Regions from separate parts of the Afipia sp. P52-10 genome, predicted to be linked through region 3. Evidence: predicted binding sites of a transcription regulator. Region 3 holds the regulator's gene; each other region holds the start of a gene.
What was found. Region 3 encodes HrcA, which represses chaperone genes, less so after heat shock. Its sites were predicted from a motif close to GTTAGCACTCNCNNNNNGNGAGTGCTAAC; they were not measured.
Positions count from the first base shown of each region.

Region 1: the regulator HrcA is predicted to act here: its motif matches at 3,158-3,186, upstream of groES (co-chaperone GroES).
Region 2: the regulator HrcA is predicted to act here: its motif matches at 2,761-2,789, upstream of groES (co-chaperone GroES).

Region 1 is NZ_AZSJ01000007.1:1,206,927-1,212,421, forward strand. Features, by position in the region: gene X566_RS23035 (glycosyltransferase family 2 protein) at 1-343, opposite strand, end outside; gene X566_RS23040 (glycosyltransferase family 87 protein) at 557-1,855, shown strand; gene X566_RS23045 (usg protein) at 2,002-2,244, opposite strand; gene X566_RS23050 (DUF1353 domain-containing protein) at 2,527-3,018, shown strand; gene groES (co-chaperone GroES) at 3,231-3,545, shown strand; gene groL (chaperonin GroEL) at 3,704-5,341, shown strand.
Region 2 is NZ_AZSJ01000003.1:2,411,567-2,417,061, reverse strand. Features, by position in the region: gene X566_RS12720 (protein phosphatase CheZ) at 1-549, shown strand, start outside; gene X566_RS12715 (MFS transporter) at 638-1,825, opposite strand; gene X566_RS12710 (hypothetical protein) at 2,034-2,558, opposite strand; gene groES (co-chaperone GroES) at 2,853-3,149, shown strand; gene groL (chaperonin GroEL) at 3,272-4,915, shown strand; gene X566_RS12695 (hypothetical protein) at 5,105-5,495, shown strand, end outside.
Region 3 is NZ_AZSJ01000003.1:1,500,817-1,506,311, forward strand. Features, by position in the region: gene dnaK (molecular chaperone DnaK) at 1-315, opposite strand, end outside; gene X566_RS08440 (hypothetical protein) at 620-1,603, shown strand; gene grpE (nucleotide exchange factor GrpE) at 1,663-2,271, opposite strand; gene hrcA (heat-inducible transcriptional repressor HrcA) at 2,455-3,513, opposite strand; gene rph (ribonuclease PH) at 3,771-4,484, shown strand; gene rdgB (RdgB/HAM1 family non-canonical purine NTP pyrophosphatase) at 4,510-5,151, shown strand; gene hemW (radical SAM family heme chaperone HemW) at 5,144-5,495, shown strand, end outside.

The sequences.
Region 1 (5,495 bases), on a different contig from region 3:
CACCCTTCACATAGTCCGCCGTGCCGCTGGCGATCGCCTGGATCAGCGCCGGAATCTGCGCCGGGTCCATCTGTCCGTCGGCATCGAGCTTGACGATGATGTCGGCACCGCGACCGAGCGCATAACGCATGCCGGTCAGGAACGCGCCACCGACGCCCTGGTTCTCGTCGTGCATCAGCACGACGACGCGCGGGTCGGCGCATTGCGCGGACACCGCAAGGCCGGTGCCCTGCGGACAGGCGTCGTCGACCACGACGATGAGATCGATCTCATCGCCGATCGCCGCGATCACCGGCAGCACCGAGGCGGCTGCGCGATAGGCCGGAATGACAACGCAGTTCATCACCGCACATCTTGAAATTCGAAGGCTGCGTCCGCCGCAAATCCCAGCGCGGCACAGGCCCCAACCATTTCACGGCAGCCTTAAATTAAACCTTAAGTCGAAGGTCCTAGTTTGAGGCAAGCCCTGATAAAACGGGCGTTTTTCACGCTCTATTTGACGCCCTTGGAGTCTTTCACCCCTCCCGGGCTGAACGGTCCCAGGCTGAACGATCCCATGCCGGATACCCTAGATACGACCGCACGCGGCGAAGTGTCGCCTTCGGCCTTCAGGCGGAGCCTCGATGCGTGGCTTCCCGCAACGGCCGATCCGCGCGATCGCGAATTCCTGCGCGACCTGCTCGCGATGGGCGGCATCCTGTTCGTGCTCACGGCGATCGCCTATCTCGCCACCTGCGCCTGGACGCTGCCGTTTCCGCGCGACAAGACCGGCCTCGTGGTCGGCCGCGACTTCCTGAACCTATGGATGTATGGCCGCGCGGTCGCCGATGCCGATCCCGCCCGCTTCTATGACATCGCCGTCTACAACGCCGAGCTGACGAAGCTGCTTGGCGACGGCTATCCAGGACAGAACTGGCCGAACCCGCCGACCGCGCTGCTGGTGATGGCGCCGTTCGGTTTGCTCGGTTTCTTCCCTGCGCTGTTCGCCTGGCTCGCCATTGGCATCACCGCGCTCGCCCTCACCATGCGGCGCGTCCTGGCTGACGCCCGCGTGCTGCCGGTGCTGTTGGTGTCACCAGCGGCGCTGCTTTGCCTGATGTCGGGCCAGAGTTCATTCCTGACCACGGCGGCCCTGATCGGCGCGGTGGTCTGCTGGGATCGGCGGCCGCTGCTCGCGGGCGTCTTGCTCGGCCTGCTCACCGTCAAGCCGCAGCTCGGCATTCTCATTCCGGTGGCGCTGCTCGCCTCGCAGCGCTGGACGGTGTTCGCAACCGCCGCCCTCACCGCGCTCGCGCTGGCAGGGTTCGCCGCCGCACTGTTCGGGCCGGAGATCTGGATCGCCTACATCACCAAGGCGCTGCCGCTGCAGCGCGAGGTGCTGGCCGATCCCTCCGGCATCGCCATGCCATTCCATGCGACGATCTTCATGAACCTGCGCGGGCTGCTCGGCAACGACGTTGCGATGATCGTGCAGGCTGCGAGCAGCGTGGCTGCGGTTGCGGCCGTCGCATGGGCGTTCTGGTTCAAGCGCGATGCGGATGTCGCGGTGCTGTGCGCGCTGCTGCTCGCCTGCACCCAGGCCGCCTCGCCCTACATGTCCAGCTACGACCTGTTGCCGCTGACGCTGATGGCGCTGGTGCTGCTCGCCCGCGGCGAATGCGATGCCGCCGGGCGGCGGTTGGCGCAGCTCGTGTTCTGGATGCCGGCGCTGCAACTGCTGTTCGGCAGCATCCAGATGCCCGGCCCCGGCTTCATCGCGCCGGCACTGGCGATCTATCTCGTGCTGCGGCTGCGCGATAACACGCAGCCCGTCATTGCAGGGCGCGAGCAGAGCGAGCGAGCTCGGAATCCATAACCACCAGCGGGTGTCTGGAGTCCCGGCCGCGCGACCTCAAGACCGCTGTGCCCGCTTGAGCATTCGAGAGCGCTGAACGCGTTTGAACCCGAGTTCAGTCGCATATCCCGGAGCGACAACGTCCGTTGCGCCTCAGTCCCCTTCCATCACTGCAAACGGAACACGCCGTCCACCGCCTTGAAGTCCGCCGGCTTGATCAGCCGCGAATGGGCGACCGTCACCGAGAACAGCGGCCCATCCAGCTTCGCCTGCCAGAAGGCGAGAAACTCCTGCAGTTTCGGGAATTTCGGAAACAGGTCGTAATTCTGCCAGAGGTAGCTCTGCAGCAGCCATTTGCGGTCCGGCCGCCGATACAGGATCTCGGCCGTGGTCAGCCCGTAACCCTGCATCTGCAGGGTGAACTCTTCCGACGCGACGCCACCGGAACCGCTGTCGGGACGCGCGTGATGTGAACTCAGCTTGCATGAACCAACGTCATTCTCAGACATGCCAACCTCCATCTTCGGCATGAAAATTCTGACGCAGCACCAGGGTTCATCTCAAGCCCGAAAATTGAATAAAGTGTTGAAATACAAGACGTTGGCAGCATTGATCGCTGGCTGCTAGCAGCGGGGCACGGTAAGTTTGCCCGCCCGCTCGCGCAGCGATCGGGGCACGTTAGGGGGCCGCGCATGAGCCGTTTCACCGGCGAACTGACGATTACGCAACTCGATGCGGACTACCGCACCTGGCGGCTCGAACAGGATCTCGTCTACGAGGTCGGCGCCGAAGGCTCGGGCCGCGAAATCCGCGTGCCGATGCGATTCGAGACCGACGGCGCATCGATCCCGCGCCTGCTGCAATCCTTCCTGCCGACCTGGGGCCGCTACAGCCGTGCCGCCGTCGTGCATGACTACCTCTATAACGAACTGCGGCCAGGCACCGAGCCGCACCCGCAAGCGCCGACCCGCCAGGCCGCCGACGCTGTGTTCCGCGAGGCAATGGCCGTGCTTGGCGTCGGCTTCCTCACGCGCTGGGTGATGTGGGCGGCGGTGCGCGCCTTCGGCTTCCTCGCATTGCAAAAGGCGCGCTTCGTTGCCAAGGCCCAAGGCAAGCCGATGCCGGAGGAAGTCGCGCCCCGTCCCGAACTCGACATCGTCAGGAAGCGGAAGAGCGAGGGCTGAATCCTAGCCCGACGGCATGTCTCCCCTGCGATCCATTAACCACGCCTGCCGGATTTGGCAGCCTCGGCCTTCGAGTGCCAAAAAATTCTGCTATCGCCTTGATCGTCGCGACAGATCGGCCTATGTCAGCGGGGCTACGCGTAGCACTCACTCGTAGCGACTGCTAATATCAGGTAAAAACCCAGCAATCACAGTATTTTAGGAGAACAGCGATGAAGTTTCGTCCGCTTCACGATCGCGTTGTCGTCAAGCGCATCGATGCCGAGGAGAAAACCGCTGGCGGCATCATCATCCCCGACTCGGCCAAGGAAAAGCCCTCCCAGGGCGAAGTTGTCGCCGTTGGTCCGGGCGGCCGTGATGAGGCCGGCAAGCTGATCCCGATCGACCTCAAGGTCGGTGACCGGGTGCTGTTCGGCAAGTGGTCTGGCACCGAGGTCAAGATCGACGGCCAGGAGCTCCTGATCATGAAGGAGAGCGACATCCTCGGCGTCCTCGAAGGCGAGGCCAGCAAGAAGAAGGCCGCCTAAGCCGCTTCCTCATCCGCGAGGAGCCGGCGGCGCCGGCGTCTTCGCAAGGATGAGGTACAGAACCACCCCTCATCCTCGCGAAGATGCAGCCACACGCTGCACTCCTCCGGATGAGGCCTGAGACATCCGCTTCAAACAGATCTAGAGGAACGGAAAATATGTCAGCCAAAGAAGTCAAATTCTCGGTCGACGCGCGCGACAAGATGCTGCGCGGTGTCGACATCCTTGCCAACGCAGTGCGCGTGACGCTCGGCCCGAAGGGCCGTAACGTCGTGCTCGACAAGTCGTTCGGCGCTCCGCGTATCACCAAGGACGGCGTCACCGTCGCCAAGGAGATCGAGCTCGAGGACAAGTTCGAGAACATGGGCGCGCAGATGGTGCGCGAGGTCGCCTCGAAGTCGGCCGACGCGGCCGGTGACGGCACCACCACCGCGACCGTGCTGGCGCAGGCGATCGTCCGCGAGGGCGCCAAGTCGGTTGCCGCCGGCATGAACCCGATGGACCTCAAGCGCGGCATCGACCTCGCGGTCGAAGCCGTGGTCGAGCACCTGAAGGCCAACTCCAAGAAGGTCACCTCGAACGACGAGATCGCCCAGGTCGGCACCATCTCGGCGAACGGCGACAAGGAAATCGGCGACTTCCTCGCCAAGGCGATGGCCAAGGTCGGCAACGAGGGCGTCATCACCGTCGAGGAAGCCAAGTCGCTCGACACCGAGCTCGACGTCGTCGAGGGCATGCAGTTCGACCGCGGCTACATCTCGCCCTACTTCGTCACCAACGCCGACAAGATGCGCGTTGAGTTCGAGGACGCCTACATCCTCATCAACGAGAAGAAGCTCTCGTCGCTGAACGAGCTGCTGCCGCTGCTCGAAGCGGTGGTGCAGACCGGCAAGCCGCTGGTGATCGTCGCCGAAGACGTCGAAGGCGAAGCGCTGGCGACCCTGGTCGTCAACCGCCTGCGCGGCGGCCTCAAGGTTGCTGCCGTCAAGGCGCCGGGCTTCGGCGATCGCCGCAAGGCGATGCTGCAGGACATCGCGATCCTGACCGGCGGCACCGCGATCTCCGAGGACCTCGGCATCAAGCTCGAGAACGTCACGCTGAACATGCTCGGCCGTGCGAAGAAGGTGATGATCGACAAGGAGAACACCACGATCGTCAACGGCGCCGGCAAGAAGAAGGACATCGAGGACCGCGTGGCGCAGATCAAGGCGCAGATCGAGGAGACCACCTCGGACTACGACCGTGAGAAGCTGCAGGAGCGTCTCGCCAAGCTCGCAGGCGGCGTCGCGGTGATCCGCGTCGGCGGTGCGACCGAGGTCGAGGTGAAGGAGCGCAAGGATCGCGTTGATGACGCGATGCATGCGACCCGCGCGGCGGTCGAGGAAGGCATCGTTCCGGGCGGCGGCGTCGCCCTGCTGCGTGCTTCGGAGACCCTGAAGAAGATCCGCACCCAGAACGACGACCAGAAGACCGGCGTCGAGATCGTCCGCAAGGCGCTCTCCGCTCCGGCTCGCCAGATCGCCATCAACGCCGGCGAAGACGGCTCGGTGATCGTCGGCAAGGTGCTGGAGAAGGAACAGTATTCGTACGGCTTCGACTCGCAGACCGGCGAATACGGCAACATGGTCTCCAAGGGCATCATCGACCCGACCAAGGTCGTGCGCACCGCGATCCAGAACGCCGCGTCGGTTGCCGGCCTGCTCATCACCACCGAGGCGATGATCGCCGAGCTGCCGAAGAAGAACCCGCCGCCGGCGATGCCGCCGGGCGGTGGCATGGGCGGCATGGACTTCTAACGCGCAAGCGTTAGAAATCGCCGCCCCTTTCATGGAGATGCTCGAAGCCGGACAAGCCCGGCTTCGAGTGGCGGCATGGACTTCTAACGCGCAAGCGTTAGGCTCTATCGCTCAAGCGATCCCCAGCGATGTGAAAACCCCGGCAGCGATGCCG
Region 2 (5,495 bases), 910 kb from region 3:
GCCTATCGCGCCCAGATCGAGCAGTGCGAGAAGCTCAAGGTCGAGCTCGACCTGATCCATGAGGCGATCAATCGCACCAAGCGAGAGATCGCCGTGCTGCACGGCAAGAGCTTCGATGGCGACGAGATGACCAAGGTCACCGGTGAACTCGGCGCCGTGGTCGGCGGCACCGAAGAGGCGACCCAGCAAATTCTCGAAGCGGCGGAGGCGATCGACGAAGCCGCCAGCGCGCTGGCGAAGGCGCCCACTGCGGATATCCAGGCGCAACTCGCCCAAGACATCCAGGAGCGGGTGATCTCGATCTTCGAAGCCTGCAACTTCCAGGATCTCACCGGCCAGCGCATCAGCAAGGTGATGGCGACGATGAAGTTCATCGAGCATCACATCAACGTCATGATGGAGATCTGGGGTGGTGTCGATCACATCAAGGCGCACGCGCCGCCGATCGTCGACGACCGCATCGGCGATGCCCGCCTGCTGAACGGACCGAAAGGCCCCGGCGAGGATGGACACGCCTCGCAGAACGACATCGACGCGCTGTTCGGCTGAATCAAATCTGAACAATCCGGGCGGCTCGCACCCGCGGGCCGCTTTCATTCATGGGACTATTTGAGCCGTGAGCGATCGGCCGGCGACGTCAGGCCGGCCGCTTGAGCAGCACGAAGCAGATCAGCGCCAGCAGCGTGCCGCAGGCGGACACTGCCAGCACCACCTGATCCGACGCATGCTCCACCGCGAACGCCAGTACGAACGGCGCGGTCGCCTGCAGGATCTGCGCCGGGCGGGCGATGCGGCCGAGCACATGACCATAGCCGACGGGGCCGAACAGCAGCAGGGTCAATGCGCCGCGGGCAATCGTCATGATGCCGTTCGCGGCCCCGTAAAGCACGGCGAACAGCACCGCCATCGGGAACGAAATGCCCGCGACCAGCAGCATGACGAACGCCAGCGTCATCAGCGCCATGCCGCCGCGGGCGATCCACAACGGATGCGCCCGGCCCTTGGTCGCGAAATCAGCGAAGCGCGAGGCGACCTGGGCCGGGCCGATCAGCGCGCCGACCGTCACGGCCGCACCCGCATCGAGGCCACCCCGCTGCAGCATGCCGAGCAGATGCGCGGCGATCCCCGACATCACGAACGCCCCCATCGAAAAGCCGGCCGCGATCAAAACGAACGGCCAGCCGCGCGGCGGCAGCAGTTTCGCTGGCGGCGCGGCCTGCTGGGCGGGCTGCGGCGCGCTGTCCTTGATCCGCTCGCGCGGAAGCGCGAAGGCATGCAACGGTGCGACGACGAAGGCGAGCAGGGCGGCGAACACCAGATAGGCGCCGCGCCAGCCGATCATCTCGATCAGCAGGTGCGTCGCCGGCCAGGCGATGGTGGATGCAAGTCCGCCGGCGAAGGTGACGATGGTGATCGGCCGCCGGGCCGCCGGGCCGTAGAGATAGGTCAGCGTCGCGAACGAGGCGTCATACAGCGTCGAAGCCATCGCCGCGCCGATCAACACCCACGCCAGCAGGTAGGTGACCGGATCGACCGCCAGTACGACCCCCACCAGGCCGCAGGCGCCGATCAGCGCGCCGATCGCCATCACCCGGTTGCCGCCGTGCTTGTCGACGAGGCCGCAGGCATAGGGCGAGAGCAGTCCGGATACGCCGAGCCCGACCGACAGGCCGAGCATCGCCACCGCGAACGACCAGCCATATTCGGCGGTAATCAGCGAGGAGACCAGCGCCGGCGGGTAATACAGCGCGCCCCAGCCGAGAATCTGCGTCACCGACAGAACGGTGATCGCGCGCGTGGGACCTGTGAAGATGCTGTGCAGCATGGCCTTGCAAACGGTTCGCCATGCTCAAACGGCCATGACGGCCATCGCGCTTTAACAAACGGGCGTGCTGATTCCCAGCCTTGGACTGCGCCTTGGACTGCGAGTTGGACCGCAAGTTGAGACTGCAAGGCCACCTTGCAGTCCTAGCCCGGAAGACAAAGTCGGGGGAATCAACAATGACGCCGGCCGCCCGCGATGCCGGCGTGGATCAGGCGCGCGGCGCGCAGCGCACGTAGATCATCGTGCCGTAGCGCGAGTTCGCATCCGGATCGACGAAGCGCGTGGTCATGACGCGACCGTCGAACGACAGGATCTCGCGATCCTTCTCGGCACCGCCGGGGCCTGGCGGGCCGATGTAGTTCTTACCGCCCGGTCCGCCCTTCAGGCGCAGTTCCTGCGGCTGGGCCTCGTCGGCCAGATGCATGATGACGCCGCCATTCGCGCCGGCGTTGATGACATAAGGCTGGCGGCACTGGGTGCGCGCATTGGCTTCCGTCCGCGCCCGGTCCTCCGGCTTGTGGTAGGCGGCAAGTCCCCAGCGGCCGACGATCTCTTCGGCGCGAATGCTCGCCGGAAGTTCCGCAACCGGCGGCGGGTCCGGCGGCGGCGGCGACGAGGAACCGCCGAACATGCCGCCAAGGCTCATGCCGCCGCCGCACGCGGACAGCAAACTGGCGCAAGCCGCGACCACTGTGACCTTAGCGATTGCGCGCGCGAAATCTGAACTGACCATCACGAAACATCCCCAAACGTGGTGACTCTGGACGCGCCAGCCCCATCTGGCAAGCACCGACCGTTAAGCAAGACCCCTGGATTACACCCCCAACCGGCATGATCCGGCTGCTTCGCCCTCATGATCATGCAATATCGGCCTCACCAAGGCCTTAAGCGGCGTTTGCTTGACAGAAACATGCCCAGGCCATATTCCGCTGCCCGCTAGCACTCTCATAATGAGATTGCTAAATCCCGTTTCTCCGGGCAACCGGCACCACGCGCCACCTACCCAAACGTACCAGTGAGGACCCCTATGGCCAAGACGAAGTTCCGTCCGCTCCACGATCGTGTCGTCGTCAAGCGCATCGACGCTGAAGAGAAGACCGCGGGCGGCATCATCATCCCCGACTCCGCCAAGGAGAAGCCCTCGCAGGGCCAGGTGGTCGCCGTCGGCCCGGGCGGCCGCGACGAGACCGGCAAGCTGATCCCGATCGACATCAAGGTCGGCGACAAGGTGCTGTTCGGCAAGTGGTCCGGCACCGAGGTCAAGCTCGATGGTGAAGAGCTCCTGATCATGAAGGAGTCCGACATCATGGGCGTGCTGTCGTAAGCAGCCGTCCCGTTCACGATCCTCGTCATATCCGTCTGCAAGACATCTGCCGTCCTTGTGGTTCGCGGCCAAGGCCGCCCCGCAAGGCCGGCAAGACCAGTCCCTCTCAGGAGTAACCTTCTATGTCAGCCAAAGACGTCAAATTCTCCGGCGATGCGCGCGACCGCATGCTGCGCGGCGTCGATACCCTCGCCAATGCCGTCAAGGTGACGCTCGGTCCGAAGGGCCGCAACGTCGTCATCGACCGCTCGTTCGGCGCCCCGCGCATCACCAAGGACGGCGTCAGCGTCGCCAAGGAGATCGAGCTCGAGGACAAGTTCGAGAACATGGGCGCGCAGATGCTGCGCGAGGTCGCCAGCAAGACCAACGACACCGCGGGTGACGGCACCACTACCGCCACCGTGCTGGCGCAGGCGATCGTGCGCGAAGGCGCGAAGGCGGTTGCCGCCGGCATGAACCCGATGGACCTGAAGCGTGGCATCGACCTCGCCGTCACGGCCGTCGTCAAGGACATCGAGAAGCGCGCCAAGCCGGTCGCCTCTTCCTCGGAAGTGGCCCAGGTCGGCACCATCTCGGCCAACGGCGACAACACCATCGGCAAGATGATCGCCCAAGCGATGCAGAAGGTCGGCAACGAAGGCGTCATCACCGTCGAGGAAGCCAAGTCGCTCGACACCGAGGTCGATATCGTCGAGGGCATGAAATTCGACCGTGGCTATCTGTCGCCGTACTTCATCACCAACGCCGAGAAGATGACCGCCGAGCTGGAAGATGCGTTCGTGCTGCTGCACGAGAAGAAGCTCTCCGGCCTGCAGGCGATGCTGCCGGTGCTCGAAGCCGTCGTGCAGTCGGGCCGTCCGCTCCTGATCATCGCTGAGGACGTCGAAGGCGAAGCGCTCGCCACGCTCGTCGTCAACCGCCTGCGCGGCGGCCTCAAGGTCGCTGCCGTGAAGGCGCCGGGCTTCGGCGATCGCCGCAAGGCGATGCTGGAAGATATCGCGATCCTGACCGGCGGCCAGCTGATCTCCGAGGAACTCGGCATCAAGCTCGAGAGCGTGACCGTCAACATGCTCGGCCGTGCGAAGAAGGTGGTGATCGACAAGGAGAACACCACGATCGTCAACGGCGCCGGCAAGAAGAAGGACATCGAGGCCCGCGTCGGCCAGATCAAGGCGCAGATCGAAGAGACCACCTCGGACTACGACCGTGAGAAGCTGCAGGAGCGTCTTGCCAAGCTCGCCGGCGGTGTCGCCGTGATCAAGGTCGGCGGTGCGACCGAGGTCGAGGTGAAGGAGAAGAAGGACCGCGTCGAGGACGCGCTCAACGCGACCCGCGCGGCGGTGCAGGAAGGCATCGTTCCCGGCGGCGGCACCGCGCTGCTGCGTGCCAAGAAGGCGGTCGGCCGTCTCACCAACGACAACTCGGACGTGCAGGCCGGCATCAACATCGTGCTGCGCGCACTGGAGGCTCCGCTCCGCCAGATCGCCGAGAACGCCGGTGTCGAGGGCTCGATCGTGGTCGGCAAGATCCTTGAGACCAAGGATGAGACCTACGGCTTCGACGCGCAGAACGAAGAGTATGTCGATATGGTCGCCAAGGGCATCATCGACCCGGCCAAGGTCGTGCGTACAGCACTGCAGGACGCAGCGTCGGTGGCGGGCCTGCTGGTCACCACCGAGGCCATGATCGCGGAACTGCCGAAGGAAGCGGCTCCGGCGATGCCGGCCGGCGGCGGGATGGGCGGCATGGGCGGCATGGGCTTCTAAGCCCGCCACCCGGCGAAAACGATCGAAGGCCGCCTGCGGGCGGCCTTCTTTTTTGTGACAGGACGATGGAGCTTCGCGTTCCCGCCACATGGTTCCGCGCGCTCCCGCGCGATGCGCGCATTCCGGCGTATCGCCGGACGGCGCGGGACTGTACATTGCCCTCGAATCTGATTGCTTTTGGGGACTGCAATGCGCGCGACGGCTTCGCTTTCGATCCTGGCCCTGACCGGTCTGGCCGCTCTCTCGACGGCCTACGCCCAAGCCAACAAGGCCGCCAAGGCCCCGCCCGCAAACGAAATCCGCTACTTCACCTATCTGAGCGGTCTCGCCGACGACCGCGCCGACGTGATCCTGAAAGAGACGCGCCAGAGCGGTAAACTGACGGCCGCCACCCTCGACGTCTGCTTTCCGGTGCCCGGCCGCAGCGAACGCACCGATCGGTTCGTGCTCAATCTGAGCGTCACGGGCGAAAAGCTCGCCGGCAAGACCCAGAGCCAGGACGACAAGCTGCCGATCACGGTCGATCTGACGCGCAAGCCGAACGGCAAGACGTTCGACTTCACCGGCATGGTGACGATCG
Region 3 (5,495 bases):
GGCCTCGACCCAGGCGTCGCCGTTGCCGGCCTTGACGATCTTGTAAGGGACGAGGCCCTTGTCCTTCTCGACCATCGGGTCGTCATAGCGGCGGCCGATCAGGCGCTTCACCGCGAAGAACGTCTTCTCAGGATTCGTGACTGCCTGGCGCTTGGCCGGCTGGCCGACAAGCCGCTCGCCGTCGTCGGTGAACGCGACGATGGACGGTGTGGTCCGCATGCCTTCGGCATTCTCAATAACTTTTGGCGATTTGCCATCCATCACGGCAACGCACGAATTCGTGGTGCCCAGATCGATACCAATGACCTTTCCCATGGTCTCTTACCCTTTCTCTGCGGCGAGCCAGCCGGGCCCTCGATTAGGCACCCGATGAGATCGAACGAGCGGTCAGCCCGCCGAACCCCGTTCCGGCCCCCAAAACCATCGCGCCTCAATCTTTTGAAGCGCCCGCGGGAGATATAAGAGAGCCACCCGCAGCCGCAAGAGATTTGGTCACGATTCCGCGACCGCACTTTCATCATTTTACCAGGCCGGTTAAGGCTGGATTCGCGCCCCGACCGCCCAGCCGCAGCGCGGGGCGGCAACATCAAACGGCCCAAAATCTGTCCGAGAAAGCCTGATGCGCATTGGTCCGACAGCCGTTCCTTCCATCCCGTCCTCCCGCCTGGCCGCGTCGCTGGCCCTCGCTTTCCTGGCCCTGACGCTGCTTGCCGGCGCGGTCCGCGCCAACGAGCTCGTCTATCCCACGGGATCGCGGATCGGTCTTATTCCCCTGCAGGGGGTGGTGGCAGTGAAGGACGGCATGGGGTTCGAGAATCCGGACAACAACCTGACGGTGACATTGCGAGAGCTGCCGGCCTCGGCGTTCGATGCCGTGGACACAGCCATCAAGGAGCGCAAATCCGTGCCGACGGCGATGGAAAACGCCGAGAGCTTCCAGACCGCAGCAGGACGGGCCTATCTCAGCCGCGCCGGCGGCCCGAACAGCGGCCCGAAGAACAACCGGGTGGCGATCCTGGTCTCCGACGGCAAGATCGCGGGCTACGTCGCCGTCGACATTCCGGAGGCTGCGGCCAAGGCCTATCCGGATCAGGCGATCCGCCAGATGCTGGCCTCCACCACGATCCGCACCGAAATCCCCGCCGCCGAGCAGCTCTCGCTGCTGCCCTTCAAGGTGTCCGATCTGTCCGGCTTCAAGACCGTGAAAACGCTGGTGCCGGGACAGGCCGTGATCCTGCTGGACAGCGACGACGAGGAAGCCGCGCTCGCCGGCTCGCCGTATATGCTGATTTCGATCGCCCGGATTTCCGCTGACCAGCCGAACGAGCGCGACCGCATCGCCCGACAGCTTGCCAATACGATTCCCGGTCTGCGCGAAGGACGAATCACGAGTTCGGAGCCGATGCGGATCGGCGGCACCGCCGGCTACGAGACCCGGATCGAGGCGACCAGCGTCAAGGACGACAAGCCCGTGACGGTGGTGCAATGGCTGCGGTTCGGTGGCGGCGCCACCTTGCGCATCGTCGCCGCCTCGGCACGCGAGTCATGGCCGGAGGCCTTCACCCGCTTCCGCGCCGTCCGCGACGGCATCAATCCTCGCTAATACGGTTCAGGCGAATGCCGTCCCGGACCGATCCGGGACGTGCTTCGATTGACGGGCGTTCAGTTGCCGTCGTTGGTTTCAGGCGCCGGCGCGGGCTTTGCTCCACCCTTCGAGACGCCGACCAGCGCGGGCCGCAGCACGCGCTCACCGATCATGTAGCCGGCCTGCACCACCTGAACCACAGTCCCCGCCGGGACCGACGGGTCCGGCACCTCGTACATCGCCTGCTGGAAGTTGGGATCGAAGCGCTCGCCGTTGGGATCGAACTTCTTCACACCGTTCTTCTCCAGCGCATTGAGCAGCGCACGCTCCGTCAGCTCGACGCCCTCGATCAACGCCTTCAAGCCGGGATCCGCGGCAGCCTTGGCTTCTGCCGGAACGGCGTCCAGCGCACGCTGCAGATTGTCGGCAATGTCGAGCACGTCGCGCGCAAACCCGGTGATGCCGTAAGCCCGTGCATCGGCCACTTCCCGCGCCGTCCGGCGGCGAAGGTTCTCCATCTCGGCCAGCGTGCGCAGAACCTTGTCGCGCGCCTCGTCGAGCTCCTTGCCCAGCGCTTCGACGGAACCCGGCTCCGGATCGTCCGGCATGATGTAGGGCTTGGAAACTTTAGGCTCGTTGTCCTGCGCCACGTCCAATCCATCCTTCTGGGTGTCGCTATCGGTCATTCCACTCAACCTTGTACCCTGTTGGCCGGCATGATCGGGACCGGCTGCTGCCGGCTGCACCGCGATCATGCCTGAAACTTTTGCCGCAAACTGCTCGCACGGCGCATACCGCATATCATGGCTTTGGCGCGGAAAATCAAGGCTATAGCGAGAGCCGCGGGCCGTTGGCGCGCTGGAACGCGCTCAGCTGCCAAGCAACTGGCTGACGATGCGGGCTGCGTAATCGACGGTCGGGATCACCCGGGCGTAGTTCAACCGCGTCGGGCCGATGACGCCGAGCACGCCGACGATGTGGCCGGCATTGTCGCGATAGGGCGCGACGATGGTGGAGGAGCCCGACAGCGAGAACAGCTTGTTCTCCGAGCCGATGAAGATGCGCACGCCCTCGGCCTGCTCGGCGCGGCCCAGGAGATCGATCACCCCGCGCTTCGCCTCGAGATCATCGAACAGCAGCCGCACGCGCTCGAGGTCCTCCATCGCATGCAGGTCGTCGAGCAGGTTGGCGTGGCCGCGCACGATCAGCTGCCGCTCGTTGCCGTCGCCACCGGACCAGCTCGCAAGGCCGGCTGCGATCACCTTCTGCGTGAGCTGATCGAGTTCGGAACGGCTCGCAGCCATCGCCTGCTCGAGTTCCGCACGGGCCTCTTCCAAGGTGCGACCGCGAATCCGCGCATTGAGGAAATTCGAGGCCTCGTTCAACACCGAGGTCGGCACCCCCGGCGGCAGCGGCAACACGCGGTTCTCGACCTGTCCGTCTTCCGCCACCAGCACGACCAGCGCACGCTCCGGTTCCAGGCGAACGAATTCGATGTGCTTCAGCCGGACATTGGCCTTCGCCGTCAGCACCACGGCGGCGGCGCGCGTCAAGCCCGACAGCCGCGACATCGCTTCGCTCAACGCCGCCTCGACCGTCTGGGCATGGCCGATCGAGGCCAGCTGGCTCTGGATCGATTGCCGCTCCGCCTCCGTCAGGTCGCCGACCTGCATCAGCGCATCGACGAAGAAACGGAGGCCGAGTTCGGTCGGCAACCGCCCGGCGGAGGTATGCGGGGCATAGATCAGCCCGAGCTGCTCGAGATCGGACATCACGTTGCGAACCGAGGCCGGCGACAGCGGCACGGTGATCAGCCGCGAGATGTTGCGCGAGCCCACTGGCTCGCCGGTCGCGAGATAACTCTCGACAATTTGCCGGAAAATATCGCGCGAACGCTCATTGAGCTGAGCGAGCCCGGCATGCGGCATGATCAGATGTGCCCTCGGATCGCTTCCAACCACGGTAACCTCCACGTCCGCCGTCAGAATTGTCCACTTTGCGGCCTGGTTTCAAGTTGCGATGTCGGCGGCAGAGCTCGTCTGCCCAGCGGGCATGAAACGACGCGGGAAAGCCAGTCCCCACTTTTCGGCCCCCCGCCCTTGCCGCCTCAGGGCGCGCCGCCTAAAAGCACCGGCGAACCGTGAATTTCCTCGCGAATCTCTTCGCGAATCCCTTGGAGACCTCCATGCGGCCAAGCCGTCGTGCGCCCGATGAACTGCGCGCCGTCACCCTCGAACGTGGCGTCGTCAAATATGCCGAAGGCTCTTGCCTGGTGAGGTTCGGCGATACTCATGTGCTGGTGACAGCGACGCTGGAGGATCGTCTGCCGCCGTGGCTGAAGGGGCAAGGCCGGGGCTGGGTGACCGCGGAATACGGCATGCTGCCGCGCGCGACGCTGGAACGGACGCGGCGCGAAGCCAGTGCCGGCAAACAGAACGGCCGCACGGTCGAAATCCAGCGCCTGATCGGCCGCGCTTTGCGCACCACCGTCGATCTCGTCGCGCTTGGCGAGCGGCAGATCACCGTCGATTGCGACGTGCTGCAGGCGGACGGCGGCACCCGCACCGCATCGATCACCGGCGCCTGGGTGGCGCTCGCCGACTGCCTGGCCTGGATGAAAACCCGCAACATGGTGAAAGGCGACGTGCTGCGCGACCACGTCGCCGCGGTTTCCTGCGGCATCTATAACGGTACGCCGGTGCTCGATCTCGACTATGCCGAGGACTCGGAAGCCGAAACCGACGCCAACTTCGTCATGACCGGCGATGGCCGTATCATCGAGGTGCAGGGCACCGCCGAGAAGACGCCGTTTTCCCAGGACGAGTTCCTGGCGCTGATGGCGCTCGCGAAGAAAGGCATTGCCAGACTCTGCGACCTGCAGAAGATGGCTGTCGCCTGATCGATTCGCAGAGCCGTAACCGACCATGACCGCACCCCGCCGCATCGAAGGCAAGCTCGTGATCGCGACCCACAATCCCGGCAAGCTCGCCGAGATGCGCGAGCTGCTGGCGCCGTACGGAATCGCCGCAGTATCCGCGGGCGAGCTGGGCTTGGGCGAACCGGAGGAGACCGGCGACAGCTTCCAGGCCAACGCCCGCATCAAGGCGGAGGCCGCAGCAAAGGCCGCGCAGCTTCCCGCCTTCGCGGACGACTCTGGCCTTGCGGTCGATGCGCTCGGCGGGCAGCCCGGCATCTATTCGGCACGCTGGGCCGGGCCTGCGAAGGACTTCAATGCGGCGATGGCGCAGATCGAGCGGTTGCTGCAGGAGCGCGGCGCAAGGGAGCCCGCCGATCGCGGCGCGCACTTCGTCTCCGCGCTGTGCGTCGCCTGGCCGGACGGTCATGTCGAAGAGGTGGAAGCACGCGTCGATGGTACGCTGGTCTGGCCACCGCGCGGAACGGCAGGCTTCGGCTACGATCCGATGTTCCTGCCCGACGGTCACGCTCGCACGTTCGGCGAAATGACCTCGGACGAAAAGCATGGACTGCCTCCGCGCGGCATGGGACTGTCGCACCGCGCGCGCGCATTCGTGAAGCTGGCGGAGAGATGCCTTGCCCGTGCCTGACAGCCCAGCCTTCGGCGTCTATGTGCACTGGCCCTTCTGCCTGTCGAAGTGCCCGTACTGCGATTTCAACAGCCATGTGCGTCACGCGGCCATCGACGAGGAACGCTTCGCCCGCGCCTTCGCGCGCGAGATCGCGACCACCGCCGCCCGCGCGCCGGGCCGCACCGTATCATCGATCTTCCTCGGCGGCGGCACGCCATCCCTGATGAAGCCGGAAACCGTCGGCGCCATCCTCGATGCCATCGGCAAGCACTGGTCCGTCGCGAGCGACGTCGAGGTGTCGCTGGAGGCGAATCCGACCAGCGTCGAAGCCACCCGCTTCCAGGGCTATCGCGCCGCCGGCG